Regions from separate parts of the Pseudomonas sp. NA-150 genome, predicted to be linked through region 2. Evidence: predicted binding sites of a transcription regulator. Region 2 holds the regulator's gene; the other holds the start of a gene.
What was found. Region 2 encodes sigma-54, which starts transcription at its own class of promoters, with help from an activator protein. Its sites were predicted from a motif close to ANTGGCATNNANNTTGCTNT; they were not measured.

Region 1 (15,571 bases), 1.1 Mb from region 2:
GGCCGAGGCGTAGACCACTTTGAAGTCCAGCTGTTCTTCGGTAGCACCCAGGTTGTCGAACAGGTCGAAGATCTGATCCAGAACCCAATCCGGACGCGCGCCTGGACGGTCAACCTTGTTGATGACCACGATTGGACGCAGGCCGGCTTCGAAAGCCTTCTTGGTCACGAAACGGGTTTGCGGCATAGGGCCGTCTTGAGCGTCAACCAGCAGCAGAACGGAGTCAACCATCGACATCACGCGCTCTACTTCACCACCGAAGTCAGCGTGGCCCGGGGTGTCTACGATGTTGATGTGGTAGCCATTCCAGTTGATCGCGGTGTTCTTCGCGAGAATGGTAATACCGCGCTCTTTCTCCTGGTCGTTGGAGTCCATCACGCGCTCGTCGTTGAGCTCGTTGCGCTCCAGAGTGCCGGATTGGCGCAAGAGTTTGTCTACCAGGGTGGTCTTACCATGGTCAACGTGAGCAATGATGGCGATGTTGCGTAGATTTTCGATCACTTGTGTATCTCGATCAGAGGATTCGGTCAGCTGACTAATTGTAGGCAGCTATTAACAGTAGAGTCGGCGAAAGCCATGACGGCTTGACGACTGGCGTCGGGGGGCCGGTGACGCAGGCCACAGGCAAACAGCCCCGGGCACTTAGCTCGGTCGATAAACGCGCACATTGGCATGCCCCTCACTGAGCAAATGGTGAGCATGCAGGCGACTCATCACGCCTTTGTCGCAATACAACAGGTACTGGCGAGCCTCATCCAGTTCCTTGAAGCGGCTGTTCAGTGCATAGAACGGCAGCGTCTGTATTTCAATGCCAGGCAACTCCAGCGGTTCGTCATGCTGAGCATCCGGGTGACGGATGTCGATGATGACCTGACCGGCCAGTGCTTCACTGACTTCCTCGATTTCAATGTCCTGGCCCAATTCGTCGATCACGCGATCGATCGGTACCAGCTTGGCACGCTCGAGCGCTCGCTCGAGAATCGCCATATCAAACTGCTGTTCTTCATACTCCACGCGGTTGCGCTTGGCGTGGGTCTTGGGGTTGACCGAGATCACCCCGCAATACTCAGGCATGTGGCGGGCAAATTCTGCGCTGCCGATTTCAGTGGCCTGATCGATGATGTCCTGCTTGTGGCTGGCGATCAGCGGGCGCAGTACCAGCTTGTCGGTGGCCGAGTCGATCAGCGACAGGTTAGGCAGCGTCTGGCTGGAAACCTGGGAGATCGCCTCACCCGTCACCAGCACATCGATGTCGAGTCGTTCGGCGATATTTGTCGCCGCGCGCAACATCATACGCTTCAACACTACACCCATATGACTGTTATCGACTTTTTCGAGAATTTCTCCCAAAACTTCTTCAAACGGGACGCTAACAAACAGCACGCGTTGCGAGCTGCCGTACTTCTTCCACAGGAAGTGAGCGACTTCCATCACCCCCAATTCGTGGGCGCGGCCGCCGAGATTGAAGAAGCAGAAGTGGCTCATAAGCCCACGGCGCATGATCTGGTAAGCGGCCACGGTGGAATCGAAACCACCCGACATCAATACCAGGGTCTGCTCCAGCGAACCGAGCGGGTAACCGCCGATGCTGTTGTGCTGGCTGTGAATCACGAACAACCGTTGGTCGCGAATTTCCATGCGCACTTCGATTTCGGGTGCTTTCAGGGAAATACCCGCCGCGCCACACTGCTGGCGAAGCTGGCTGCCAACGTATTTTTCGACGTCCATCGAGCTGAAACTGTGTTTGCCGGCACGCTTGCAACGCACCGAGAACACTTTGCCGGTCAGCTCGCTGCCGTAGTGTTGCTTGCACTTGGCGACGATGTCATCCATGTCGCCGAGCGGGTATTCATCGACCTGCAGGAAATGCGCGATGCCCGGCATGCAACTCAGGCGCTCGGTCATCTCTTGCAAGGCTTTCGGCTCGCTGACCCGGGTCTCGACCTCGAGATTGTCCCACACGCCATCCACCACCAACGCCGGGTCCAGATCACGGAGCACGACACGGATGTTCTTGGCCAACTGGCGGATGAATTTCTTGCGCACCGGCCGGCTTTTGATAGTGATTTCGGGAAAGACTTTTACGATTAGTTTCATGTAAACAGCGCGCGAGGTGCCAGCCGAAAAAGAGGGGGCGGAATTATAGCGGAAATTGCTCAAGGTTTAACCAATTATCGTACGAGCAATATTCATCGCACCAAAATCGAACACGCCCACAATTTAAAGCCCCATATCGGTGCATGCGTTTCTTTTTTTCCCAGCTTAAATGCCTCGTACGCCTGAATTTTCGGCAAAAAACCCATCTCAGGGCACTGGCATGCAATTTGCTCCCTTGTGAGGCAGGTTGCCTTGGCAGATATTCGCGCCCGGCATCACCCAAATTCTAAGGGCCAAACCACTACCTGGCCCGAAGCCACCCGGAGGACACTATGTCGAAGTCGGTTCAACTCATCAAAGATCATGACGTCAAGTGGATTGATCTGCGCTTCACTGATACTAAAGGCACGCAGCACCACGTGACCATGCCGGCGCGCGATGCGCTGGACGAAGAATTCTTTGAAATTGGCAAAATGTTCGACGGCTCCTCTATTGCTGGCTGGAAAGGCATCGAAGCGTCGGACATGATCCTGATGCCAGACGACAGCACTGCCGTCCTCGATCCGTTCACCGAAGAACCAACCCTGATCCTGGTTTGCGACATCATCGAACCTTCGACCATGCAAGGCTATGACCGCGACCCACGCGCCATCGCTCACCGTGCCGAGGAATACCTGAAGTCCACTGGTATCGGCGACACCGTTTTCGTTGGTCCAGAGCCAGAGTTCTTCATCTTCGACGAAGTGAAGTTCAAGTCTGACATCTCCGGCTCCATGTTCAAGATCTACTCGGAGCAAGGTTCGTGGATGTCCGACCAGGACGTCGAAGGCGGCAACAAAGGCCACCGTCCAGGTGTGAAAGGCGGTTACTTCCCGGTTCCTCCGTTCGACCACGACCACGAAATCCGTACCTCCATGTGTAATGCCATGGAAGAAATGGGTCTGGTCATCGAAGTTCACCACCACGAAGTGGCGACTGCCGGTCAGAACGAAATCGGTGTGAAGTTCAACACCCTGGTTAAAAAGGCTGACGAAGTTCAGACCCTGAAGTACTGCGTACACAACGTGGCTGATGCCTACGGCCGTACCGCTACCTTCATGCCTAAGCCGCTTTACGGCGATAACGGTTCGGGTATGCACGTTCACCTGTCCATCGCTAAAGATGGCAAGAACACCTTCGCTGGCGAAGGCTATGCCGGCCTGTCCGACACTGCCCTGTTCTTCATCGGCGGTATCATCAAGCACGGTAAGGCACTGAACGGTTTCACCAACCCGTCGACCAACTCCTACAAGCGTCTGGTCCCAGGTTTCGAAGCTCCGGTAATGCTGGCCTACTCGGCTCGTAACCGTTCCGCTTCGATCCGTATTCCTTACGTGTCGAGCCCTAAAGCTCGCCGTATCGAAGCGCGCTTCCCGGATCCAGCAGCTAACCCGTACCTGGGCTTCGCTGCACTGTTGATGGCTGGCCTGGACGGCATCCAGAACAAGATCCACCCTGGCGACGCAGCTGACAAAAACCTGTACGACCTGCCGCCTGAAGAGGCGAAAGAGATCCCACAAGTTTGCGGCAGCCTGAAAGAAGCCCTGGAAGAGCTGGACAAAGGTCGTGCATTCCTGACCAAAGGCGGCGTTTTCAGCGACGATTTCATCGACGCGTACATCGCTCTGAAAAGCGAAGAAGAAATCAAAGTACGTACCTTCGTACACCCACTGGAATACGAGCTGTACTACAGCTGCTAATCCAGTCGCGCCTGCGCAAGCGGCGTAACAAGAGGCCTCCTTCGGGAGGCCTTTTTTATGTCGGGTGTTTTTTTACAATCCAGCACTGGCGCAGGGCATCGCTTGTGGCGTTAACTCGGCGCCTTAGCATTTCTCGTCAGAGATCCACCCATGTCCAGACTTCAGCGGCTTTTACCTCTTTTAGCCATCGTCCTCAGCGCCAGCGCTGCAGCGGCACAGGCTCCCGCATCACTGGCACCACTGATCGCAAGCATCAACGAGCGCCTGACCATCGCCGATCAGGTTGCCCTGACCAAATGGGACAGCGGCAAACCGATCCAGGACAGCGCGCGGGAACAGCAAGTCATCGGCAACGCCGCCAAGCTGGCGCCGAACTTCGGCCTCGATAACGACGACGTCAGTCAGTTCCTGGCGGCACAAATCGAAGCCAATAAACTGGTGCAGTACGCGCTGTTGGCCAAATGGCATGCATCGGGAAGTGCGCCAAAAACGGCGAGGCCCGACCTGGTCAATCAGATCCGCCCACAGCTCGATGAGCTCCAAATGCGCTTGTTGAAAAACTATGCCGATTTCACGCCCTATCGCGCGTACCCGTCTTGTGCGAGTTGGCTGACGAAGGCGGTCAAACATTCTGGCAAAGACCCGATCCATCAAATGGCTCTAATCCGGGCAACGGGCGAACTGTGCATCGCCAAACCGCAGGCTTAGTGTTCTATGCTGAATTGAACTGTAGGAGCCAACTTGTTGGCGAGCGGCTTGATTCGGTATGTCAGGCATACCGCCTCGCGAACAAGTTCGCTCCTACAGATGATTCGTGTTAACCCCCACACCACCGGAGCCTTCATGCGTCGAAGCCTTATCTATCTGCTGCTATTGACCGCCTTGCCCGCCACCGCGCAGATTTATAAATACACCGACGCCAATGGCAACACAGCCTTCAGCAGCCAGCCACCCAATGGCGAACCCAGCGAGACCGTGGAGTTGCCGCCGCTCAACAGCGTGGACAGCAAAAAGCCAATCGCACCACCCGCCCCCACCAGCACTCAGCAGAGCCAACCACAGGGCGCGTACAGCCTTCTGGAGCTCGGCGAGCTGCCGACCGAAGAAGCGTTGCGCGCCAATAACGGCACCTTCACCGTCGGCGTGCAGATTCAACCGCGCCTTCTGCCGGGACAGCTCTTGCAATTGGTGGTCGATGGCACCGCTTACGGCCAGCCGAGCAACGTGCCGAGGTTGCAGGTGGTGAACCTTGATCGCGGCGAACACAGTCTCGCGGTTCGGGTGGTCGCGGGTGAAACGGTCATTCAGCAAAGCTCAACCCTTACAGTAACGGTGCAGCGAGTCCATGTCGGTAAACCTTGAATCCCCGCTTCGCACCCTACTGGTGAAAGGACTGCTGGTGTGCCTGCTGCTGATTAGCGGGTCGGCGTCGGCCGAGGTCTACAGCTACGTCGATGCCCAGGGCAATCGCGTGTTCACCGACCGACCGCACAGTGGCGCCAAGCGCGTGGAAATCCTGCCCAGCAACAGCATGAATCAGCCTACGACTAAAACCGTCGCCAAGGCCAAGCCGCCGATAGCCAAACCCGGCCCGCTGTTTCACTACGATCTGTTGCGGATTCTGGTGCCCGAGCCGGACGCCACTATCCGCAATATCGCTGGAGACCTGATCGTCAGCATCAACAGCGATCCTGTCCTGCAAAACGCCCACAGCTATCGCCTGTTGCTGGACGGTAAACCCTTCGGTGAGCCCGGCCGCAGCCCGGTGTTTCCGCTGACCAATATTGATCGCGGCACCCACCAACTGGCCGTCGAGATTCTCGATGAATCAGGGCGTATGCTGGAACGCACGCCCACTCAGGACTTTCATATGCTGCGCATTAGCCTGGCGCAGAAACGACTGGCGCAACCCTGTACTGAAGAAGATTACGGGGTCAGGCCCGAATGTCCTCTGGCAGACAAGCCAAAAGATCCGATCGGCATCTTTCACTTCTTTTGACGCCTGAACGACAACGCTCACTATTGGTGCAGTAATTTTTCCCTGAATTGGCCGGATAGCCCATTTTGGTTCAAAAAATCTCGAGCAACGCCACATCAGGTAGCGTCTCGTCCAAAAAAAGCCCGATTTTGCAGGTTTAGCGCTTCTTTTCGGAGCCTTGGTTTGGTTTTTGCAGATTCAGTCCATCTGCACCGTATCAGCGGCTTAGCCAAGGCTGGCAAAGACCACCCCGGACCTGCGATCCAGGTCCCGATCAGGGTTGCAATGTGCCAAAAGAGGTCAACTACGTTTATGACTATCAGTGACGCGCTGCACCGGCTGTTACTCGACAACCTGACCACTGCCACCATTCTGCTCAATGCCGACCTGCGCCTTGAATACATGAACCCGGCAGCCGAAATGCTGCTGGCGATCAGCGGCCAGCGCAGTCACGGGCAATTCATCAGCGAGCTGTTCACTGAATCCGTCGAAGCGCTGAATTCCCTGCGTCAGGCCGTGGAGCAAGCGCATCCGTTCACCAAGCGCGAAGCCATGCTTACGGCGCTGACCGGGCAGACACTGACCGTCGATTACGCCGTAACGCCGATCCTCAGCCAGGGCAACACCATGCTGCTGCTGGAGGTTCATCCGCGTGATCGCTTGCTGCGCATCACCAAGGAAGAAGCCCAGCTGTCCAAGCAGGAAACCACCAAGATGCTGGTGCGCGGTCTGGCCCACGAGATCAAGAACCCGCTTGGCGGGATTCGCGGCGCCGCTCAACTGCTGGCACGTGAACTGCCCGAGGAAAGCCTCAAGGACTACACCAACGTCATCATCGAAGAGGCCGACCGCCTGCGTAACCTGGTCGACCGCATGCTTGGCTCGAACAAACTGCCCATCCTGGCCATGACCAACGTGCATGAAGTGCTCGAACGCGTGTGCAGCCTGGTGGAAGCTGAAAGCCAAGGCTGCATTACCCTGGTGCGCGATTACGACCCAAGCATTCCCGATGTGCTGATCGACCGCGAGCAAATGATCCAGGCCGTGCTCAATATCGTGCGCAACGCGATGCAAGCCATCAGCGGCCAGAACGAATTGCGCCTGGGCCGGATCAGCCTGCGCACCCGCGCCATGCGTCAGTTCACCATCGGTCATGTTCGCCATCGTCTGGTGAGCAAGATCGAAATCATCGACAACGGCCCGGGCATCCCGGCCGATCTTCAAGAAACCATCTTTTATCCCATGGTCAGCGGTCGCCCGGACGGAACCGGACTTGGCCTTGCGATAACCCAGAACATCATTAGTCAGCACCAAGGGCTGATCGAGTGTGACAGCCATCCCGGCCATACCACGTTCTCGATCTTCTTGCCGCTGGAACAAGGAGCAGCGTCGTCATGAGCCGTAGTGAAACTGTCTGGATCGTCGATGACGACCGTTCCATCCGCTGGGTGCTGGAAAAAGCCTTGCAACAAGAAGGCATGACCACCCAGAGCTTCGACAGCGCCGATGGCGTTATGAGCCGCCTGGCTCGCCAGCAGCCTGACGTGATCATCTCCGACATCCGCATGCCCGGCACCAGTGGCCTGGACTTGCTGGCGCGCATCCGCGAGCAACACCCGCGCCTGCCAGTGATCATCATGACCGCGCACTCCGACCTGGACAGCGCCGTGGCGTCGTATCAAGGCGGTGCGTTTGAATACCTGCCCAAGCCGTTCGATGTCGACGAGGCGGTTTCGCTGGTCAAGCGTGCCAACCTGCACGCTCAAGAACAGCAAGGGATGGAAGCCCCGCCGGCCCTGACCCGCACCCCGGAAATCATCGGCGAAGCGCCGGCGATGCAGGAAGTGTTTCGCGCCATCGGACGCTTGAGCCACTCCAACATCACCGTGCTGATCAACGGCGAGTCGGGCACCGGTAAAGAATTGGTCGCCCACGCCCTGCACCGCCACAGTCCGCGCGCGGCTTCGCCGTTCATTGCGCTGAACATGGCGGCGATTCCCAAGGACTTGATGGAATCCGAGCTGTTCGGCCATGAAAAAGGCGCCTTTACCGGCGCGGCCAACCTGCGGCGCGGGCGTTTCGAACAGGCCGACGGCGGCACGTTGTTCCTCGACGAAATCGGTGACATGCCGGCCGACACCCAAACGCGCCTGCTGCGGGTATTGGCTGACGGCGAGTTCTACCGTGTCGGTGGGCATACGCCGGTCAAGGTCGACGTGCGAATCATCGCTGCGACTCACCAGAATCTGGAAACCCTGGTTCAGGCCGGCAAATTCCGTGAGGACTTGTTCCACCGTCTGAACGTGATCCGCATTCATATTCCACGGATGTCCGACCGTCGCGAAGACATTCCGACCCTGGCCAAGCACTTCCTGGCTCGCGCTGCGCAGGAGTTGGCGGTCGAGCCGAAGCTGCTCAAAGCCGAAACCGAGGAATACCTCAAACACCTGCCATGGCCGGGTAACGTGCGTCAGCTGGAGAACACCTGCCGCTGGATCACCGTGATGGCGTCCGGTCGTGAAGTGCATATCAGCGACCTTCCGCCTGAACTGCTGAGCCTGCCGCACGACGCGGCGCCGGTGACCAACTGGGAACAAGCCCTGCGTCAATGGGCCGACCAGGCACTGGCACGCGGTCAATCCAGCCTGCTGGACAGCGCGGTACCGACGTTCGAACGGATCATGATCGAAACCGCCCTCAAACACACCGCCGGCCGCCGTCGCGACGCCGCTGTGTTGCTGGGCTGGGGCCGCAACACTTTGACCCGCAAGATCAAGGAACTGGGCATGAAGATCGATGGCGGGGATGACGACGAGGGGGATGAGGGCTGACACATTCCTGTAGGAGCGGGCTTGTTGGATCGCCGCACCACCGCGATCCGCTTGACGCAGTGAATCAGGCATTCCGCCATCGCGGGCAAGCCCGCTCCTACAGCGGTATCAAGGCCATCCCTTACGCTTCGCGTTGGCGGCGGAGATGGTTCGTGGCACGATGACAAGGTTATCGACTGAGACTCTTTGATCATGCCGCAATCCCCAGCCAAGAATCTGTCCCTGATCGCCGCCATCGACTTGGGCTCCAACAGCTTCCACATGGTCGTTGCCAAAGCCAATCTTGGCGAAATCCGCATTCTGGAGCGGCTCGGCGAGAAGGTTCAGCTGGCGGCCGGGATCACCGAAGAGCGCCAGCTGACTGAAGAGTCCATGCAGCGCGGGCTCGACTGCCTCAAGCGCTTTGCCCAACTGATCAATGGTATGGAGCCTGGCGCGGTACGCATCGTCGGCACCAACGCCCTGCGTGAAGCACGCAATCGTAACGAGTTTATTCGCCGTGCCGAAGAAATCCTCGGCCATCCGGTGGAAGTGATTTCCGGCCGTGAAGAAGCGCGCCTGATCTACCTTGGCGTTTCCCACACACTGGCCGACACCCCCGGCAAGCGTCTGGTGACCGACATCGGCGGCGGCAGTACCGAATTCATCATTGGCCAGCGCTTCGAACCACTGCTGCGCGAAAGCCTGCAGATGGGCTGCGTCAGCTTCACCCAACGCTACTTCAAAGACGGCAAGATCACTCCGGCTCGTTACGCCCAGGCCTATACCGCTGCGCGCCTGGAAATCATGAGCATCGAGCACGCGCTGCATCGCCTGACCTGGGATGAAGCCATCGGTTCGTCCGGGACCATTCGCGCCATTGGCCTGGCCCTCAAGGCAGGCGGTCACGGCTCCGGCGAGGTCAACGCCGAAGGTCTGGCGTGGCTCAAGCGCAAGCTGATCAAACTGGGTGACGTGGAGAAAATCGATTTTGACGGCATCAAGCCTGACCGTCGGGCAATCTTCCCGGCCGGGCTGGCGATTCTCGAGGCGATCTTCGATTCGCTGGAGCTGGCCCGCATGGACCACTGTGAAGGCGCGCTGCGCGAAGGCGTGCTGTATGACCTGATGGGCCGCCATCATCACGAAGACGTCCGTGAACGCACTCTGAGCTCGCTGATGGAGCGTTACCACGTCGACGTGGAACAAGCTGCCCGTGTCGAGCGAAAAGCCCTGCACGCGCTTGAGCAGGTCGCTGCGGCCTGGGACCTGGAAGACGATCTGTATCGCGAGCTGCTGAGCTGGGGCGCGAAGGTCCACGAGGTGGGTCTGGACATCGCTCACTATCAGTACCACAAGCACGGTGCTTACCTGATCGAGCACTCGGACCTGGCCGGTTTCTCCCGCGAAGACCAGCAAATGCTGGCGCTGCTGGTGCGTGGCCACCGGCGCAATATTCCCAAGGACAAGTTCGCCGAGTTTGGCGGTGAAGGCATCAAGCTGATTCGCCTGTGCGTGTTGCTGCGCTTTGCGATTCTGTTCCACCACATTCGCGGCACCCAAGAGATGCCGCAAGTGGTGCTGTACGCCAACGGCCAGAACCTGGACGTGCTGTTCCCGGATGGCTGGCTGGAAAACAACCAGCTGACTCAGGCCGACTTCGCGCTTGAAGCGGAGTGGCTGACCCGAGTCAATATCGTCCTCAGCGTACGCTGAGCAGCGGGTTGCTCAGGCGCTCGAGCAGGGTTGCCTGAGCGCTGCGCGGGTTCTGGTTGCCGGTCGGCGTGCTGCGCGTGTAGCGGCCGTCCGAGTGCAGGATCCAGGCGTGGGTGTTGTCCGTCAGGTAACTTTCCAGCTCCTTCTTGACCCGCAGAATCAACTTTTTGCCCTCGACCGGGAAGCAGGTCTCGACGCGCTTGTCGAGGTTGCGCTCCATCCAGTCGGCGCTGGACAGGAACATCTGTTCCTCGCCGCCATTAAGGAAGTAGAACACCCGCGTGTGCTCCAGGAAGCGGCCGATGATCGAGCGCACGTGGATGTTGTGCGAAACACCGGCAATCCCCGGTCGCAGGCAGCACATGCCACGCACCACCAGGTCAATACGAACCCCGGACTGGCTGGCCTTGTACAGCGCGCGGATAATCTTCGGATCGGTCAGCGAGTTGAACTTGGCGATGATGTGCGCCGGCTTGCCCTCGATCGCGAACTGCATCTCGCGGGCGATCATGTCGAGCATGCCTTTCTTCAGGGTGAACGGCGCGTGCAGCAACTTCTTCATGCGCAACGTCTTACCCATGCCGATCAACTGACTGAACAGTTTGCCGACGTCTTCGCACAAGGCATCGTCGGAGGTCAGCAGGCTGTAGTCGGTATACAGGCGAGCGTTGCCGGCATGATAGTTACCGGTGCCCAAGTGCGCGTAACGCACGATCTCGCCCGCTTCACGACGCAGGATCAGCATCATCTTGGCGTGGGTCTTGAAGCCGACTACCCCGTAGATCACCACTGCACCCGCCGCTTGTAGGCGGCTGGCCAGTTGCAGGTTGGATTCTTCGTCGAATCGCGCACGCAATTCGATCACCGCAGTCACTTCTTTACCGTTACGCGCGGCATCGACCAGCGCATCAACGATTTCCGAGTTGGCGCCGCTGCGGTACAGGGTCTGACGGACGGCCAGCACGTGCGGGTCTTTCGCCGCCTGACGCAGCAAATCAACCACTGGCGTAAACGATTCGAATGGGTGCAGCAGCAGAATGTCCTGCTTGCTGATCACGTTGAAAATGTTCTCGCTGTTCTGCAGCAATTTCGGAATCGCTGGCGTGAACGGCGTGTACTGCAGCTCCGGGTGGCTGTCCAGACCGGTGATGCTGAACAGACGCGTGAGGTTCACCGGACCGTTGACCTGGTACAGCTCGGTCTCGCTCAGGCTGAATTGCTTAAGCAAGTAGTCGGACAGGTGTTTCGGGCAGGTATCGGCCACTTCCAGACGCACCGCATCACCGTAACGCCGTGAGAACAGCTCACCACGCAGGGCGCGGGCCAAGTCTTCGACGTCTTCGGAATCGAGCGCAAGGTCGGCGTTTCGGGTCAGGCGGAATTGGTAGCAGCCCTTGACCTTCATGCCCTGGAACAAGTCATCGGCGTGGGCGTGAATCATGGACGACAGGAACACGTAGTTGTCCCCTGCGCCGCCGACTTCTTCCGGCACCTTGATCACGCGCGGCAGCAGACGCGGCGCCGGGATGATCGCCAGACCAGAATCGCGACCAAAGGCGTCGATACCTTCCAGTTCAACGATGAAGTTCAGGCTCTTGTTCACCAACAGCGGGAACGGGTGTGTCGGGTCGAGGCCGATCGGGGTGATGATCGGCGCGATCTCGTCACGGAAATAACGACGGACCCACGCCTTGAGCTTGGCCGTCCAGTAGCGACGACGAATGAAGCGGACCTGATGCTTTTCCAGCTCCGGCAACAGAATGTCGTTGAGGATCGCGTATTGGCGATCGACGTGACCATGAACCAGTTCGCTGATCCGCGCCAGCGCCTGGTGCGGTTGCAGACCATCCGCGCCCGCCTGTTCGCGAGCGAAGGTGATCTGTTTCTTCAGACCGGCGACACGAATTTCGAAGAACTCATCGAGGTTGCTGGAAAAGATCAGCAGAAACTTCAGCCGCTCCAGCAACGGGTAGGACTCGTCGAGTGCCTGTTCCAGTACACGAATGTTGAACTGCAATTGCGACAGTTCGCGATGGATGTACAGGCCGCTGTCGTCCAGGTTGGCGACAACAGGGTGTGTCACAGGAGCCGGCGGCGCCTCGGGGACGGGCACCACTTCGATGCTCGGCTCAACCACGGGTTGAGCGTCCTCGACGGCAATCTGAACAGCTGCTTCGGTGAGTCCTTCCGTATTCATGGGTGTTCCTGTGCGGGCTTACTGCCCTTTTAACAGTTGAGCAGCGCGGACGGCGAAATAGGTAAGGATGCCGTCAGCACCTGCGCGTTTGAAAGCGGTGAGGGATTCGAGAATCACGCCCTCACTCAGCCAGCCATTCTGAATTGCGGCCATGTGCATCGCGTATTCACCGCTGACCTGATAGACAAAGGTCGGCACTTTGAACTCTTCCTTGACCCGGAAAAGAATGTCCAGGTACGGCATGCCCGGCTTGACCATGACCATGTCAGCGCCTTCAGACAAGTCCGCCGCCACTTCGTGCAGCGCCTCGTTGCTGTTGGCCGGGTCCATTTGGTAGGACGCCTTGTTCGCCTTGCCCAGGTTCAGCGCTGAACCCACCGCATCGCGAAACGGGCCGTAATACGCGCTGGCGTACTTGGCCGAATACGCCATGATCCGCACATTGACGAACCCGGCGACTTCCAGAGCCTCACGAATCGCCTGAATGCGGCCATCCATCATGTCGGAAGGCGCTACAACCTGGGCACCTGCTTCAGCGTGGGACAGCGCTTGCCTGACCAGCGCATCGACCGTGATGTCGTTCTGCACGTAGCCGTCTTCGTCGAGGATGCCGTCCTGACCATGGGTGGTGAACGGATCGAGGGCGACATCGGTAATGACGCCCAGCTCCGGGAAACGATCACGCAACGCGCGAGTGGCGCGCTGGGCAATACCTTCAGGGTTCCAGGCTTCAGCGGCGTCGAGGGATTTCTTTTCAGCAGGCGTGACCGGGAACAGCGCCAGTGCCGGAATGCCCAGCGCCACCCACTCTTCAGCGGCTTGCAGCAGCAGATCGATGGACAGACGCTCGACGCCAGGCATCGAAGCCACGGCTTCGCGACGGTTCTCGCCGTCGAGAACAAAAACGGGAAGTATCAAATCGTCTACAGTCAGAACGTTTTCACGGACCAGACGACGGGAGAAGTCGTCGCGGCGATTACGGCGCAGGCGAGTGGACGGAAACGAACGACTAGCGGGGGTAAAGCTCACGACAAAACTCCTGAGCCCGCTCAGACGGGCAAGCGTGACAGTTATAAGCTGCCATTATGAACAATGTATGACAACTCCGGGTAACCCCGCGACTGTGGGACGCATCCATTGTCTATGTAGGAAATCTTAACGTCGAGACACATATGGACACTTTCCTGAATGACGTTGGCGAGTTAGGCTGCGCGTTCATTTCGCCAGCATCCAGATAATGCTCCAACAATTTCTACAAGAATTTGGCTACTTTGCCCTTTTTCTAGGAACCTTTTTTGAAGGTGAGACGATCCTTGTCCTCGCCGGCTTTCTTGCGTTCCGTGGTTACATGGATATCAACCTGGTGGTGGTGGTGGCTTTCTTCGGAAGCTACGCCGGCGACCAGCTCTGGTATTTCATGGGGCGCAAGCACGGCCGCAAGTTGCTGGCACGCAAACCGCGCTGGCAGTTGATGGGCGATAAAGCCCTCGAACACATCCGCAAGCACCCGGATATCTGGGTCCTGAGTTTCCGCTTCGTGTACGGGCTGCGCACCGTGATGCCGGTGGCGATTGGCTTGTCGGGCTATCCGCCTGGACGCTACTTGCTGCTGAACGGTCTCGGCGCGGCGGTATGGGCCGCTGCTTTGGGCGCCGCCGCTTATCACTTCGGTGCTTTGCTCGAAGGCCTGCTGGGCAACGTCAAGAAGTACGAACTGTGGGTACTCGGCGCGTTGCTGATCCTCGGTGGCGTGCTGTGGCTGCGTCGGCGCATCAAGGCAGCGCGCGTTGCCAGGGAAGAGCTGGACTCCCCTCACGTCAAAGCGGCCACCGTCGAAGTCAAGAGTCGGCCAGACGAGTGAAATGACCACGAGCGCAATACAGCCCCATTGCGCTCAGCAGCACGTAAGTCAACACCGCCACCCAACCCAGTGAACCCACGCCCCACAGTCCCAGCGACTGCGCCAGCCCCATCAGCGGCAGGTTCAGCAGTATCCGCACGTACTCCAGCCTGATCGCCCACGCGCGGTTTTCCATGGCGACGCCCAGCACGAACAAACCGAACGCCATCCATACCCAACCCAGCACCAGCGCCGAGGTAGACAGGCTGTCGCCCATGTTCATCAGATAGCTGCCCAGCGCGACATGCGCGGCGAATTGCAGGGTGATGTAAACCTGCTGAGACAGGCTGAGCGGGACGTCGAATTTGCGGAACTGAGCCAGGTCCGGCTTGGCGATCGGGTATTTCGCCGCGACGTCCGCCGGACGCCAGCCTGTGCGCATGAACCAGATCCGCAGCTTGTCCCAACGGCTTTGCGCATGTCGGGCGTCTGCTGCCAACTGTGCATAGAACTGCAGGTTGGCCCACAGCGGGTTCCAGCTCTGCAGCGGTGTGGTCACACCGAAGATCACCGGATCACTGTCCAGCTCTTCCTGGAACGACCCGAACAGCCGATCCCAAAGAATGAACACCCCACCATAATTACGATCCATGTAAATAGCGTTCTGCGCGTGATGAGCTCGATGGTTGGACGGCGTCACGAAGATCCATTCATACCAGCCCAGTTTCGAAATGTGCCGTGTGTGCACCCAGAATTGGTACAGCAGGTTGAGCGACGCAACCACCACAAATACCACGAGTGGCACACCGAGCACCGCCATCGGCAGGTAGAAAATCCAGCTGAGCAGGAAGCCGGTGCTGGTCTGGCGCAGAGCCGTGGACAGGTTGTAGTCCTCGCTCTGGTGATGCACCGAGTGCGCCGCCCACAGAATGTTGCGCTCATGCCCCAGGCGGTGCAGCCAGTAGTAGCAAAGGTCGTAAAGCACAAAAGCAAAAATCCAGACCCATACACTGTCAGCCGACAGTGTTCCTATCGACAGATGTTCCAGGGCGAAGGCGTAAGTCACCAGGCCGACACCCTTGGTCAGCAGGCCGGTGGTGGTGGACAACACGCCGGTGCTCATACTGTTGATCGCATCGGACAACCGATAGGTGCTGACCTTGCGCCAGCGATCCGCCAGCAGCTCGACAGCGA
Region 2 (15,571 bases):
CAGGGACATGACACCGACCGAATACAACTGCCGAACCAGCAATTGAAAACCACCACCAATGCCGCGACCGGCCAAGGCGTGAAGCAGAAACAGCGCCGAGCGCCCCAATGCCGCAACAATGTCGAGTGCAGAGCGCCCGAACAGGTTGATACGGCCCAGTATTGTCTTTCTGCGCATCAGCGCTTCCCCAAAAGATCTTTGCGATAATCCGGTGCCGGATAATGGAATGGAACGGGGCCATCCGGCTCACCGGTCATAAATTGGTGAATGCGCGGATTATCCGAATTCATCAGCTCGGCCGGCGTGCCATGCCCGAGGACCTGCCCATCGCCGACGACGTAGAGGTAGTCGGCAATACTCGCGGTTTCGGCCAGGTCATGGGAGACCACGACACTGGTGATCCCGAGGGCATCGTTGAGCAGGCGAATAAGACGTACCAGCACCCCCATTGCAATCGGGTCCTGACCTACGAACGGTTCGTCGTACATGAGGATCTGCGGATCGAGGGCGATGGCTCGAGCCAGTGCCACGCGCCGCTTCATGCCACCAGACAGCTCATCGGGCATCAATTCAACGGCACCGCGCAATCCGACCGCCTGCAACTTGAGCAGGACGATGTCGCGAATCATGTCTTCAGGCAGCTTGGTGTGAACCCGCAACGGGAAGGCAACGTTTTCGAAGACGTCGAGGTCCGTGAACAGCGCACCGCTCTGAAACAGAACACCCATCCGCTTGCGGGCGTCGAACAGATCGCTGCGCGACAGCTTCGGCAGATTCTGACCGTTGACCCAGACTTCACCCTTGTCCGGACGCAGTTGTGCGCCCATCAAACGCAGCAAAGTAGTCTTGCCACTGCCGGAAGGTCCCATGATGCCGGTGACCTTGCCTCGCGGAATGTGAATATCGACATTATTGAAGATGCTGCGCGTACCGCGCTTGAAGGAAACACCCTTCAGCTCGACCGCGTAGGCGTTATCGGCGCTCATCTAAACTCCTGGCTATGCAGCCTCACTCTCCTGCGCCGAGTCCATGACGCAAGACATGCACTGGCTAGGTGGGCCGAACTGGCGGCGAACTATACCACCGCAAGCGCACCTGGCCCATGCAATGAAGCGTTTTTCCTGCAAACGAGCAGTAGGTAATTGGCACAATTGACTACAGCGAAAGACGCAGCGACAAGCCTCTGCCGTCAATTGAACCCCCTTAAGCAAGAAAGACCGACGATCAAGCGTGAGGGAATTGACCATTACCGCTATAATCGCCGCCTTTTCACCAGGCTAACTGATTTCTGACATGAGCCAATCCAGCGACCTGATCCAAACAGCACAGCGCACCATTCGCCTCGAAATAGAAGCCGTAGAAGGCTTGCTGACCCGCATCGATGCGGATTTCGTGCGTGCCTGCGAGATGATTCTGGCCGGCAAGGGACGCGTTGTAGTGGTTGGCATGGGGAAATCCGGGCATATCGGCAACAAGATTGCTGCCACCCTGGCCAGCACCGGTACTACTGCATTCTTTGTCCACCCAGCCGAAGCGAGCCATGGCGACATGGGCATGATCACTTCCGACGACATCATCCTGGCGATTTCCAACTCAGGCTCGACTGCTGAAATCGTGACCCTGCTGCCGCTGATCAAGCGCCTGGGCATCAAGATGATCAGTCTGACCGGCAATCCGGACTCAGCGATGGCCAAGGCCGCCGAGGTCAATCTGAACGTGCACGTCGAGCAGGAAGCCTGCCCGCTGAACCTGGCGCCGACTTCGTCGACCACCGCCGCGCTGGTCATGGGCGATGCCCTGGCAGTGGCGCTGCTTGAAGCGCGCGGCTTCACCGCCGAAGACTTCGCTTTCTCGCATCCCGGCGGCGCCCTGGGCCGTCGCTTGCTGCTCAAGGTCGAGCACGTCATGCACACTGGCGACGACTTGCCAAAGGTCCTGCGTGGCACCTTGCTGCGCGACTCGCTGATGGAAATGACTCGCAAGGGCCTGGGCATGACCGCCATCACCGAAGCCGACGGGCGTCTTGCCGGGATCTTCACCGACGGTGATTTGCGCCGCACGCTGGACCGCAACATCGACATTCGCAAGGCGACCATCGACGAAGTGATGACCGTCCACGGCAAGACCGCCCGCCCCGAGATGCTCGCGGCCGAGGCACTGAAAATCATGGAAGACAACAAGATTGGCGCACTGATCGTGGTGGACGAAAACGACCACCCCATCGGCGCCTTCAACCTGCAGGATCTTCTGCGCGCAGGGGTTATGTAATGAGCGAAGCGACCACCGATCTGCTGCAACGCGGCAAGAACATCAAGCTGGCGATTTTCGACGTCGACGGCGTGTTGACCGACGGCCGCCTGTACTTCCTCGAAGACGGCAGCGAGTTCAAGACCTTCAACACCCTCGACGGCCAGGGTATCAAGATGCTGATTGCATCCGGCGTGCGCACCGCAATCATCAGCGGCCGCAAGACTCCCGTGGTCGAACGCCGCGCGAAGAACCTGGGCATTCATCATTTGTATCAAGGTCGCGAAGATAAATTGGTGGTTCTCGACGAACTCCTCGCTGAACTCAACCTAAGCTATGAACAAGTCGCCTATCTGGGTGACGATCTGCCAGACTTGCCGGTCATTCGGCGCGTAGGCCTGGGCATGGCAGTCGCGAATGCCGCCAGTTTCGTTCGGCAACATGCCGATGGCATTACCCAGGCGCGCGGCGGTGAAGGCGCGGCCCGTGAATTCTGCGAGCTGATCCTGACCGCCCAAGGCAGTCTTGAAGCGGCCCACGCCGCCTACCTATAGAAGTTATTTATGCTGAGCAAAACAATTCGCAGGTTTTTGTTTCTGGGCGTGATCGCGGGGCTGGTAGCTGCCGCAGGCTACTGGAACATCAACCCTGAAACCTTTCTCGAGAAGAAGGCGGCACAGATTGACGCGGGCACGATCGACTTTTATGCGATCAATGCCCACAGCCGCCAGTTTCTTCCTGACGGCAAGCTGCAATACGACATGACAGCCGACAAAGTCGAGCACCTGCAGGTGTCCGACGTCACCCTGCTGACCATGCCGGACCTGAACATGTTTCGCGGTGCCGCTTACCCGTGGCACGTCCAGAGCCTGAAGGGCGAGGTTTCGCCAGGCGGCGATCATGTCGAACTGATCGACCAGGTTCGCATTGCCCGCACAGACGAAAAAAACCGCACGACCATCATTACCAGCAGCCGAATGACCGTATTCCCACAGAAGCAATATGCGCAGACCGAGCAAGCCGTTAGAATCGACGGTTTCGGCGGTGTATCTACCGGCACGGGCATGAAAGCGTATTTGAACGACGGCAGGATGAACCTGCTGTCCAAAGTAAGAGGACTGTATGAGGCTCGTTAAAACCCTCCCTTTTTTGCTCGGCCTGGGCACAGCACTGGGAAGCGTGAGCGCATGGGCTCTGCCGACGGATCGCGATCAGCCTATCCATATCCAGTCTGACGACGCGCAGCTTGATGACAAACAAGGCATTGCCACTTACAAAGGCAACGTCATCATCACGCAGGGCACGCTGAAGATCACCGGCAACACGGTGACCATCACCCGTCTGCCTACCGGCGAAATCAACGTATTCACTGCTGTTGGCAACCTGGCGTACTACGAACAGAAGCCGGAACTGAACAAGCCGATCGTGCAGGCATGGGGCGTGACCATCCAGTACTTTGCCACCCAGGATAAAATCGTCCTGATTGACAGAGCCAAGGTCGTCAATGATGGCAACACGTCGGAAGGCGAGAAAATCATCTATGACACCGTGAAGCAGATCGTCAACGCCGGGCGCGCCAACGGCGCCAAAGTAACCGCCCCGCGCCCACGGATCGACATGGTTATCCAGCCGAAAAGCAAACCCGACGCGCAGAAGGCTCCTTAATGGCAACGCTGAAAGCCCAGCATCTGGCTAAAAGCTATAAGGGCCGTCAGGTCGTTCGTGATGTCAGCCTGTCCATCGAAAGTGGGCAGATCGTTGGTCTTCTGGGGCCAAACGGCGCCGGCAAGACCACGTGTTTCTACATGATCGTCGGCCTGGTACGCGCCGATCAGGGCCGCGTATTGATCGATGACCTCGACGTCAGCCATCAGCCCATGCACGGCCGCGCACGCTCCGGTATCGGCTATCTGCCGCAGGAAGCGTCGATTTTCCGCAAGCTCTCGGTGGCCGACAACATCATGGCCATCCTCGAGACCCGTAAGGAACTCGACCGCGCCGCACGTCGCAAGGAGCTGGAAAGCCTGCTGCAGGAATTCCACATCAGCCACATTCGCGACAACCTGGGCATGAGCCTGTCCGGTGGTGAGCGCCGCCGGGTAGAAATCGCCCGCGCCCTGGCCACATCGCCCAAGTTCATTCTGCTCGATGAACCGTTTGCCGGCGTCGACCCGATCTCGGTCGGCGATATCAAACAGATCATCCACCACTTGAAAGCCAAGGGCATCGGCGTTCTGATCACGGACCACAACGTTCGTGAGACGCTGGATATCTGTGAAACCGCGTACATCGTCAACGACGGGCAACTGATCGCTGAGGGTGATGCGGAGACAATTCTGGCCAACCAACTGGTTAAAGAGGTTTACCTCGGCCATGAGTTCCGCCTGTAAGTTCTGCGGTGTTTCGCTCTTCATAGGCGACGGACACTAGGGTGCGGTGGTTGGCAAGTATATTAATTGTCACCACACCCTAGGCAAACACTTAGGTTTCAGGCATATAATTTGCTTAAGTTGGCGCTCCGGCGCCCTGTAGTGGATGGCGCATGTGCGCCGGCGAATAAGGTGTTTAGCCCCTGCCATGAAACCATCGCTAGTCCTGAGAATGGGCCAGCAGCTGACGATGACACCGCAGCTGCAACAGGCCATCCGTCTACTCCAACTGTCGACCCTGGACCTTCAACAAGAGATCCAGGAAGCGTTGGAATCCAATCCTATGCTCGAGCGCCAGGAAGAAGGCGACGACTTCGATAACGCCGACCCGCTGGCCGACAACATCGAGAAACCCAATCCTGATGTCCAGGAACCGACGTACCAGGAAGCTGCCCCCACGGTAGACAACCTGGAAGACGGCGAGTGGAACGAGCGCATTCCTAGCGAGCTGCCCGTCGACACCGCCTGGGAAGACGTCTACCAGACCAGCGCCAGCAGCCTGCCCAGCAACGATGATGACGAGTGGGACTTCACCACCCGTACCTCGGTCGGTGAAAGCCTGCAAAGCCATCTGCTGTGGCAACTGAACCTGGCCCCGATGTCCGACACCGATCGTCTGATTGCCGTGACCCTGATCGATTGCATCAACAATCAGGGCTACCTTGACGAGTCGCTCGAGGAAATCCTCGATGCCTTCGATCCGGAGATGGATGTCGAGCTAGATGAAATCGAAGCGGTCCTGCATCGAATTCAACAATTCGAGCCGGCCGGTATCGGTGCCCGCAACCTCAGCGAATGCCTGCTGCTGCAACTGCGCCAGATGCCGTTGAAAACCCGCTGGCTGGCCGAAGCACAGCGCCTGGTGACCGACTTCATCGATTTGCTGGGCAGCCGTGACTACGCGCAGCTGATGCGGCGCATGAAGCTCAAGGAAGACGAACTGCGCCAGGTGATTGAACTGGTACAGAGCCTCAACCCGCGTCCGGGTTCGCAGATCGAGTCCACCGAAGCCGAGTACGTCGTGCCCGACGTTATCGTGCGCAAGGACAACGAACGCTGGCTGGTCGAACTCAATCAAGAGTCCGTGCCGCGCCTGCGGGTCAATCCGCAGTACGCCGGCTTCGTCCGCCGCGCCGACACCAGCGCCGACAACACCTTCATGCGCAATCAGCTGCAGGAAGCCCGTTGGTTCATCAAGAGCCTGCAAAGCCGCAACGAAACGCTGATGAAAGTCGCCACGCAAATCGTCGAGCATCAACGTGGCTTCCTTGAGTACGGCGACGAAGCGATGAAACCGTTGGTCCTGCACGACATCGCGGAAGCGGTTGGCATGCACGAGTCGACGATTTCCCGCGTTACCACGCAGAAATTCATGCACACCCCGCGTGGCATTTATGAGCTGAAGTACTTCTTCTCCAGCCACGTCAGCACCTCCGAGGGCGGTGAATGCTCGTCCACGGCGATACGCGCAATCATCAAAAAACTGGTTGCGGCGGAAAATCAGAAAAAGCCGTTGAGTGACAGCAAGATCGCTGGTTTACTGGAGGCACAAGGCATTCAAGTAGCCCGTCGCACAGTCGCCAAATACCGCGAATCACTTGGGATCGCGCCTTCGAGCGAGCGCAAGCGATTGATGTGACGCCCAAGCCAGTCTGAGATTCGCTTACAGACCGGTCAGGCTAAGAGCCACAGCGTTCCAGTGGCAGGCATTCCAGCCTGCCTCTTTATGCACTGGCAACGAAGGAGAAGCTGTATGCAAGTCAACATCAGTGGACACCAGCTTGAAGTGACAAAGCCCATGCGCGAATACATTGAGGCCAAACTCAAGAAACTCGAAGGGCACTTTGACAAGATTACCAATGTGCAAGTGACCATGGCGGTCGAGAAGCTGAAACAGAAGATCGAAGCCACACTGCATATCCACGGTGGAGAGGTGGTCGCCAACGCCGAACATGACGACATGTACGCAGCCATCGACCTCCTGACTGACAAGCTCGACCGACAATTGCTCAAGCATAAGGAAAAGCAGCAAAGCATCCTCAAGGGTGCGACAGCTCGCTAACACCCCCTACTCATGATTCGACTTGAAAACATCCTGACCCCTGGCCGTTCACTCGTGAACGTGCCGGGTGGCAGTAAAAAACGCGCGCTCGAGACGATTGCCAATGTGATCGTCCGCGAAGTGCCCGAACTGTTTGAGCAAGATGTTTACGAGAGCCTGATCGCTCGTGAAAAACTTGGCTCGACCGGCTTTGGCAATGGCATCGCCATTCCTCATTGCCGCCTGAAAGGTTGCAGCCAGCCGATCAGCGCCCTGGTTCACCTGGATCACCCCATAGAATATGACGCCATCGATGGCGCGCCCGTGGATTTGCTGTTCGTCCTGCTCGTCCCCGAAGCCGCCACCGATGCACACCTGGAATTGCTGCGGCAGATTGCAGGCATGCTCGACCGCAAGGATGTGCGTGACAAGCTGCGCAGTGCAGCCAGCAATGAAGCCCTGTATCAAGTTGTCCTGGACATACAGAGCGGTCACTAATCATGCGCATGATTATCGTCAGTGGTAGATCGGGTTCCGGCAAGAGCACCGCGCTCGATGTGCTGGAGGACAGTGGCTTTTACTGCATCGATAATCTGCCGGCCGGTTTGTTGCCCGAATTGGCCGAGCGCGCGCTGATCCATACCGAACTGGCTCAACCCCAGGTTGCCGTCTCTATCGACGCGCGCAACCTGCCGAGCCACTTGTCGCGCTTCCCGCAATTGCTGGAAGAAGTCCGCAGCCGCCACATTCAATGCGATGTGCTGTATCTGGACGCCGACGAAGAAACCCTGCTTAAACGCTTCTCGGAAACCCGTCGTCGCCACCCATTGAGCACACCTGAGCGCTCGCTGGCTGAAGCGATACGTGACGAGAGCACCCTGCTCGGCCCGATCATTGACCTGGCCGACCTGAAGATCAACACCACCCAGCTGAACCTTTATCAGTTGCGCGACATGATCAAACTGCGCCTGCTCAACACCCCGGAACCGGGAACGGCGTTTCTGATCGAGTCATTTGGCTTCAAGCGCGGCATGCCGGTGGATGCCGACCTGGTATTCGACGTGCGCTGCCTGCCGAACCCTTATTGGAAGCCCGAGCTGCGCGAACAATCCGGCCTCGATCAACCGGTGGCGGATTATCTGGCTGCCCAGCCGGATGTCGAAGAGATGTTTCAGGACATCTTTACCTACTTGAACAAGTGGTTGCCGCGCTTCGCCGCCAGCAACCGCGCCTACGTCACCATTGCCATTGGCTGCACTGGCGGGCATCACCGTTCTGTCTACCTGACCGAACGCCTGGGCCGCGTCCTGCAACAATCCCTCAAGAACGTTCAGGTTCGCCACCGCGACCTCAACTGAAAGGATCTTCATCGCGATGCCTGTTCGTCAAATCACCATCATCAACAAGCTCGGCCTCCATGCCCGTGCCGCCGCCAAATTCGTCGGCGTCGCCGGCAGATTCCCCTGCCAGATCCGCGTCGGTCGCAGCCCTGAAAGCATGGTCGATGGCAAAAGCATCATGGCCGTGATGATGCTGGCCGCCGGCAAAGGCACTGACATCCACCTGTCTACCGAAGGCGAAGAAGACCAGGCCGCACTGGAAGGCCTGATCGAGTTGATCAATAACCGTTTTGATGAGGGCGAGTAATTCGCCCGGTTTTACACCAACGCCGTATCCATCACCATCATCAAACAAAACCCGGACAGCAACCCAAGGCTGGCGATCTTTTCGTGACCGTTACGCCGGGATTCCGGGATGATTTCGTGGGTCACCACCAGCAACATCGCACCCGCCGCGAGGGCCAGTCCCAGCGGTAGCAGTAATTCGGCAATGGCCACCAGCCAGGCGCAAAGCAAGGCGAATATCGGTTCTACCAGACCTGAGGCGGCGCCAATCAGGAAAGCCTTGAAGCGCGACATTCCCGCCCCGGCCAATACCAATGCGATGACCAACCCTTCCGGTACGTCCTGCAAGGCGATGCCCATGGCAAGGCTGTCGGCATCGGCCAAACCGCCGCCGGCCGAAACGCCTATCGCCATCCCTTCCGGGATGTTGTGCGCAATGATTGCGATGACGAACAGCCAGATCCGCGGCGCAATCGCCGGGCGCTCGGAGGCACCCGATAAGCGCCCGCCACGGGAAACCTGGTGATCGACCACAAACAAACCCAACGCACCCAGCAGGATGCCGAAACTGACCAGAGCGCCCGTGCCCCATTGGGAGAAACCCAGCCCTTGCGCGGCCTGCAGCCCCGGCACGATCAATGAGAACGCCGTAGCCGCCAGCATCACACCGGCACCGAACCCCAGCAGACCATCACCGACCATGATCGGCATACGCCGGATCACCAGCACCGGCAATGCGCCCAACGCAGTCCCTAACGCACACACCGCCCCGCCCTGCAGCGCGCGAAGCAGGTGCGGTTCCAGGCTCAACCAAGCCAGCCCCTGAGCCACCAGCAACGCTGTACCCGCCAGCGTCAGCAACGAACCCCACGCCAGACGAAACAACCGCCCGCTGCTGACCGCCAGTATTTCCGTACGCATAATCGGCCTTAATTGTTGTTTTTAGAGATCAGGCAACAGCCGCGTGATAGCGCCGAGCGACTTCGTTCCAGTCGATGACGTTGTAGAACGCGTTGATGTATTCCGGACGGCGGTTCTGGTAGCGCAGGTAATAGGCGTGTTCCCAAACATCCAGCCCAAGGATCGGCGTATTGCCATGCATCAGCGGGCTGTCCTGGTTGCCGCTGCTTTCGACCACCAGCTTTTTCTCCGGCGTAACGCTCAGCCAGGCCCAGCCGCTGCCGAAACGGGTCAGCGCGGCTTTGGTGAACGCATCTTTGAAGCTGTCGATACCGCCCAACTGAGCGTCAATGGCGTGCGCCAGATCACCTTGCGGCAACCCGCCTGCCCCGGGCGCCATCACGGTCCAGAACAGCGAATGGTTGGCATGCCCCCCGCCCTGATTGATCACCGCGGGTTGCAGCTTCTCCGGTAACTGACGAACGTTGGCCACCAGTTTCTCGATGGGCCATTGCGCCCACTGGGTGCCCTCGACAGCGGCGTTGAGGTTATTGATGTAGGTTTGATGATGCTTGGTGTAGTGAATCTCCATGGTCTGCGTGTCGATGTGCGGTTCCAGGGCATCGTAGGCATACGGCAAGGCAGGCAGGGTAAACGGCATCTCAATGTACTCCGTAGAAATGGCCGGTGATGGCCGCCGCATCGCGCTGCAAGGCAATGCCACTGTTGAGCAAGCGATGGGTGCGAGGGTATTCGCCGTATTCGCTGATGAACCCCAACAACTCGGCGTAGGTTTTATTGCTCTGGCGCAGCGCCGATTGACGCAGCGTCGGTGCCATTCGCGGGTCCTGCATGACCTGCAACAATCGCTGGTGGATTGCGCACAGATACTCCGCGCTCTCTTCCGGCTGGTGCAAATGCAGGTGAAGGTCGGCAAGGTTGTGGTGGGAAATTACACAGGCAGCCACTGCCTCGTCGGTATCGGGCCAACGCTCGAACAGCACTTGCGCCAAGGCAAGTGCTTGCAAATACAGCTCTCGAGCATCGATGTACTCGCCAAGGTTGAAGCAGCGATTCGCTCGTTCGATGGTGCGTTTCCAGAGTTCCATAGCGCGCCTCCAGAGGCAGTGGCCAGCCTGGGTCAGATCCCGCCGGCAGCGATTTTTCGGGGTCGAGCAACACTTGCAGTCGGTTGCGTTACAAATCGATAACGCAGCTCAAATCTTAATGATATTCATTATTAATTGATATTGAGAACCAAAACAACCCCGACGTTGGCCAAAGAGTGTTTTGCGAGAAATCCGAGGAGAGGGTGAAGGCGGGGATTTGTAGGAGCTGGCTTGCCTGCGATGCCGACGACGCGGTGTATCAGAAACACCGCGATCGCGGGCAAGCCCGCTCCTACAGAGGGTGGGCTTTTAGCTGCCGGCTACGGTCATGCGCTCGATGAGTACCGAGCCGGTGCGGATGTTGCTGCGCAGTTCCAGGTCGTTACCGACCGCGACGATCTGCTTGAACATGTCGCGCAGGTTGCCGGCGATGGTCACTTCCTGCACCGGGAACTGGATTTCGCCATTCTCGACCCAGAAACCTGCCGCGCCACGGGAGTAATCGCCCGTCACCATGTTCAAGCCACTGCCCATCAATTCAGTGACCAGCAAACCACGGCCCATGCGTCGCAACAATGCTGCCTGGTCTTCAATGCCGTGGGTGACGAACAGGTTATGCACGCCGCCGGAGTTGGCGGTGCTCGGCAGGCCCAGCTTGCGTCCGGAGTAAGTGCCCAGTACGTAGGACACTAAATCACCGTTTTCGACGAACGGTTTGGCGTAGGTCGCCAGGCCATCGCCATCGAATGCCGCACTGCCCATGGCGCGCATCAGGTGAGGACGCTCGTCGAGGGTCAGCCACTCAGGAAACAGGCGCTGGCCCATCGCGCCTTCGAGGAACGACGATTTGCGGTACAGGTTGCCACCGGAAATCGCCGACAGGAAATGCCCGAACAAACCACCGGCCAGTTCAGCAGAGAACAATACCGGCACTTCGCAGGTCGGCACCGGACGCGCGCCCAGACGGCTGGCGGCACGTTCTGCGGCACGGCGGCCAATGCTTTTTGCATCGGCCAGCAACTCACCCTGGCGACTCACGTCGTACCAGTAATCACGCTGCATCTGCCCTTCGCCTTCGGCGATCATCACGCAGCTCAAGCTGTGGCGTGTCGAGGCATAACCGCCGATAAAACCGTGGCTGTTACCGTAGACGCGACAGCCTTGGTGGGTGTTAAGCGTGGTGCCGTCGGCGTTCTTGATCCGACTGTCGGTATCGAACGCCGCCGCTTCACAGATCAACGCGCGCTCGATGGCTTGTTCCGGGGTGATATCCCAGGCATGGAACAAATCGAAATCCGGTTGCTCCTTGGCCATCAACGCAGCGTCGGCCAGGCCTGAGCTTTCATCTTCCGAGGTGTGCTTGGCAATCGCTAGTGCGGCAGCGACCGTCTCACGAATCGCATCGGCGCCACTGGCCGACGTGCTGGCCGAGCCTTTGCGCTGGCCCACGTACAAGGTGATGCCGAAACCCTGGTCGCGATTGAACTCGACAGTTTCTACTTCACGCTGACGCACCGAGGTCGACAATCCCTGCTCCAGCGACACCGCTACTTCGCAGGCGCTGGCGCCCTGACGCTTGGCTTCGGCAAGGATTTGCTCGACCTGTTGTTGCAGTGCCGGCAACGCTTGTGGGCCGACGCTTTGAGATTCACTCATGACTTTCTCCATCAAATTCTGCTTTCGGCACAGGCCGAGTACCGAGCGGGCCGGACAAGTGGCCCCCGACTGGTTATCATGGCGGCGATTATTAGCGGACTGCCCCCATGGTTGATTCTTACGACGACTCCCTCGACGGGGAGAAAAGCAAAACTCAGGTCAAACGCGAGCTACATGCTCTGGTTGATATGGGCGAGCGCCTCACGACCCTCAAGCCTGACCTGCTGGCGAAGCTGCCTCTGACCGACGCGTTGCGCCGGGCTTTGGCTGAAGCGCCGAAACACACGGCCAACATTGCGCGCAAGCGGCATATTCAGTTCATCGGCAAATTGATGCGCGACCAGGATCTGGACGCCATTCTGATGCTGATCGATCAATTGGATGCCTCCACTCGCCAATACAACGAACGTTTTCATAACCTGGAACGCTGGCGTGATCGCCTGCTCACTGGGACCGACGAAGTACTCGAGAAGTTTATGGGCGACTTTCCGGATGCGGATCGCCAGCAACTGCGCTCGTTCATTCGTCAGGCTCAGCACGAGCTGGCGCAAAACAAGGCGCCGGCTTCCAGCCGTAAACTGTTCAAGTACATCCGTGAGTTGGACGAGACTGTGCGCGGTCTGCGCTAGTCCCGATCCGGGGCGGGATGCCAGGCATCCTGCCCCGCTCACGTTCAAGCGCCCGTGCCACCGACTGTGATCGCATCGATCTTCAGCGTCGGCTGACCCACGCCTACCGGAACCGACTGACCGTCCTTGCCGCAGGTGCCTACACCGCTGTCCAGCGACAAGTCGTTACCGACCATCGACACTCGACTCATGGCTTCCGGCCCGTTACCGATCAAGGTCGCGCCTTTGACCGGCGCGGTGATTTTGCCGTCTTCGATCAAATACGCTTCGCTGGTGGAAAACACGAACTTGCCGCTGGTGATGTCGACCTGACCACCGCCGAGGTTGGCGCAGTAAATGCCACGCTTGACCGACGCAATGATTTCAGCCGGATCGCTCTGACCGGCCAGCATGTAGGTGTTGGTCATGCGTGGCATCGGCAAGTGCGCATAGGACTCGCGACGGCCGTTTCCGGTACGCGCCACGCCCATCAGACGCGCGTTGAGCTTGTCTTGCATGTAACCCTTGAGCACACCGTTTTCGATCAGTGTGGTGCATTCGGTCGGTGTGCCTTCGTCGTCGATACTCAGCGAACCACGACGACCGGCCAACGTGCCGTCATCGACGATGGTGCACAGCTTCGACGCGACCATTTCACCCATGCGCCCGCTGTAGGCGGAGCTGCCTTTACGATTGAAGTCACCTTCCAGGCCATGGCCAACGGCTTCATGCAGCAGCACGCCCGACCACCCGGAACCCAATACCACTGGCAGCGTGCCAGCAGGCGCAGGAATCGCTTCGAGGTTGACCAGCGCCTGACGCAGCGCTTCGCGGGCATAGCCCATGGCGCGGTCTTCGGCGAGGAAATAGCGATAGTCGGTACGACCGCCACCGCCATGACCACCGCGTTCGCGGCGGCCATTCTGTTCGACGATCACGCTGACGTTGAAGCGCACCAGTGGCCGTACATCTGCGGCCAGGCTGCCGTCGGTGGAGGCGATCAGAATCCGCTCCCAGACGCCGGCCATGCTCACAGTGACTTGTTGAATGCGTGAATCCAGTGCGCGAGTCGCGACGTCGATGCGTTTCAGCAATTCGACTTTCTCTGCGCGGCTCAGCACTTCCAGCGGGTTATCGGGTGCGTACAGTTGTGCGACGTCTTGAGTGGTGAACGCCTGCACCTTGCCTTCTTGCCCGGCCCGTGAGATTGAGCGCGCAGCGCGGGCCGCCAGGCTCAAGGCTTCATGGGTGATAGTGTTGCTGTAGGCAAAGCCGGTCTTCTCGCCCGATTGCGCACGGACACCGACGCCCTGATCGAGGTTGAAACTGCCTTCTTTGACGATGCCGTCTTCGAGGGACCAGGACTCGGAAATCTGCCCTTGAAAATACAGGTCAGCCGCGTCGATACCGGGACCGGCCAGTTCGCCCAACACCGACTGCAAGCTGTCGATCGTAACGCCGCCAGGCGCTAAAAGGTGTTCGCTGACAGAGGACAAGTCGCTCATATTCACTCCGAAGTGTGCGCAGGCCGCATGGCGTCCTGCGAAAAAAATCGCCGGTGACTGGATACCGGCATTCGCGCCCGTATGGACGCCTGTTCAATGCTGTCGCGTTCGGCCAGTAACACCGCTTCGCCTTGGGCCTGCTCCGCCAACACCCGACCCCAGGGGTCGACGATGGCGGCATGCCCGTAAGTTTCTCGTGGACCCGGGTGAACCCCACCCTGGGCCGCTGCCAGTACATAGCACTGGGTTTCTATCGCTCGCGCCCGGATCAAAATGTCCCAGTGCGCCGCGCCCGTCACTGCGGTAAACGCCGACGGTGCGGTGATCAATTCCGCGCCTGCTTCTCGCAACGCGCTGTACAACTCTGGGAAGCGCAGGTCGTAGCACACGCTCAATCCCAACCGCCCCACCGGGGTATCGGCTACCACCACGTTATTGCCATGAGCATAGTCGTCCGACTCGCGGTAGCGCCCACGGGTATCGGCCACATCCACGTCGAACAGGTGCAATTTGTCGTAACGCGCGACCTGCTCGCCGTGCTCATCAATCAACAAGGAGCAGGCGGTCACTTTGGCGTGGGGTTGATCGCGCGGCGGCAGCGGAATAGTGCCCGCCACTATCCATAACTTGAGGTCGCGGGCGGCCAATTTCAACCATGGCAGGATAGGTCCCTGCCCTTGAGCCTCGGCGCGGCCGATGTCGGCGACGTCACGACGGCCCATGGCGGTGAAGTTTTCCGGCAATACCGCAAGGCGTGCACCCGACTCGGCGGCCTGTTCCAGCAGCCGGCGGGCCTGGGTCAGGTTCGCCAGAACATCGCTCTGGCTGACCATTTGAATCACGGCAAAAGACATGGCGCGCTCCAGACAAGAGATGCGTCCACTGTACTCCATGCCGCGCTACCGGGGATTTTCAAACGGCTTGTCAAAGGTGATTTTCGGCTCTTTCCACGGGCCTTTGACGCTGTATTGCACACTGGCCAGTCGCGATACGCGATCACCGAACAACTTGTCTGCCAGGAACAGCGCACCACCGATGGCCGGAGCACCGATCAACAATGCTGCAATGGGCAGGTTATTAGTCACCGGCAAGGCCACCAATAGCTTGGCATCGATCCGATCATTGACCATGTCCAGCGTGCCGTTGAGCTCAATGTTACTCGACGGCCCGGTGACTGATATCGGATCGCGGGTCACGTACACCCCATCACTGGCCACCAGCAACCCTTTGACCTGATCGTAGCTCAGGCCTTTGCCGAACAAGTCCGAAAAATCCAGACGCAGGCGGCGGCCGATAGAGTTGAAGTTGAGGAGGCCAAACACGCGCAACGCTTGCGCGCCCCCTTCGACTTCGACGAACTGGCCCTGACGCAGCGTCGCATCGAGGCTGCCAGAATAACGTTTGGTGCCGATCCAGGCCGGCGACCCCGGCCAGCGGCCATCAACGTTGAG

Region 1: the regulator sigma-54 is predicted to act here: its motif matches at 2,312-2,331, upstream of glnA (glutamate--ammonia ligase).

The regions. Positions count from the first base shown of each region.
Region 1 covers NZ_CP172305.1:6,571,241-6,586,811, forward strand. The annotation lists gene typA (translational GTPase TypA) at 1-501, opposite strand, end outside; gene thiI (tRNA uracil 4-sulfurtransferase ThiI) at 643-2,097, opposite strand; gene glnA (glutamate--ammonia ligase) at 2,430-3,836, shown strand; gene ACF0H7_RS30615 (chorismate mutase) at 3,987-4,544, shown strand; gene ACF0H7_RS30620 (DUF4124 domain-containing protein) at 4,680-5,198, shown strand; gene ACF0H7_RS30625 (DUF4124 domain-containing protein) at 5,182-5,835, shown strand; gene glnL (nitrogen regulation protein NR(II)) at 6,127-7,212, shown strand; gene ntrC (nitrogen regulation protein NR(I)) at 7,209-8,645, shown strand; gene ppx (exopolyphosphatase) at 8,838-10,340, shown strand; gene ppk1 (polyphosphate kinase 1) at 10,327-12,537, opposite strand; gene hemB (porphobilinogen synthase) at 12,556-13,566, opposite strand; gene ACF0H7_RS30655 (DedA family protein) at 13,772-14,398, shown strand; gene ACF0H7_RS30660 (sterol desaturase family protein) at 14,376-15,571, opposite strand, start outside.
Region 2 covers NZ_CP172305.1:707,992-723,562, reverse strand. The annotation lists gene mlaE (lipid asymmetry maintenance ABC transporter permease subunit MlaE) at 1-177, opposite strand, end outside; gene ACF0H7_RS03515 (ATP-binding cassette domain-containing protein) at 177-986, opposite strand; gene ACF0H7_RS03510 (KpsF/GutQ family sugar-phosphate isomerase) at 1,294-2,268, shown strand; gene kdsC (3-deoxy-manno-octulosonate-8-phosphatase KdsC) at 2,268-2,801, shown strand; gene lptC (LPS export ABC transporter periplasmic protein LptC) at 2,811-3,383, shown strand; gene lptA (lipopolysaccharide transport periplasmic protein LptA) at 3,370-3,912, shown strand; gene lptB (LPS export ABC transporter ATP-binding protein) at 3,912-4,637, shown strand; gene ACF0H7_RS03485 (RNA polymerase factor sigma-54) at 4,825-6,315, shown strand; gene hpf (ribosome hibernation-promoting factor, HPF/YfiA family) at 6,430-6,738, shown strand; gene ptsN (PTS IIA-like nitrogen regulatory protein PtsN) at 6,751-7,215, shown strand; gene rapZ (RNase adapter RapZ) at 7,218-8,075, shown strand; gene ACF0H7_RS03465 (HPr family phosphocarrier protein) at 8,092-8,364, shown strand; gene ACF0H7_RS03460 (ZIP family metal transporter) at 8,376-9,263, opposite strand; gene ACF0H7_RS03455 (superoxide dismutase) at 9,292-9,903, opposite strand; gene ACF0H7_RS03450 (hypothetical protein) at 9,905-10,351, opposite strand; gene pmbA (metalloprotease PmbA) at 10,661-12,007, opposite strand; gene yjgA (ribosome biogenesis factor YjgA) at 12,115-12,636, shown strand; gene tldD (metalloprotease TldD) at 12,681-14,120, opposite strand; gene ACF0H7_RS03430 (carbon-nitrogen hydrolase family protein) at 14,123-14,974, opposite strand; gene ACF0H7_RS03425 (YhdP family protein) at 15,020-15,571, opposite strand, start outside.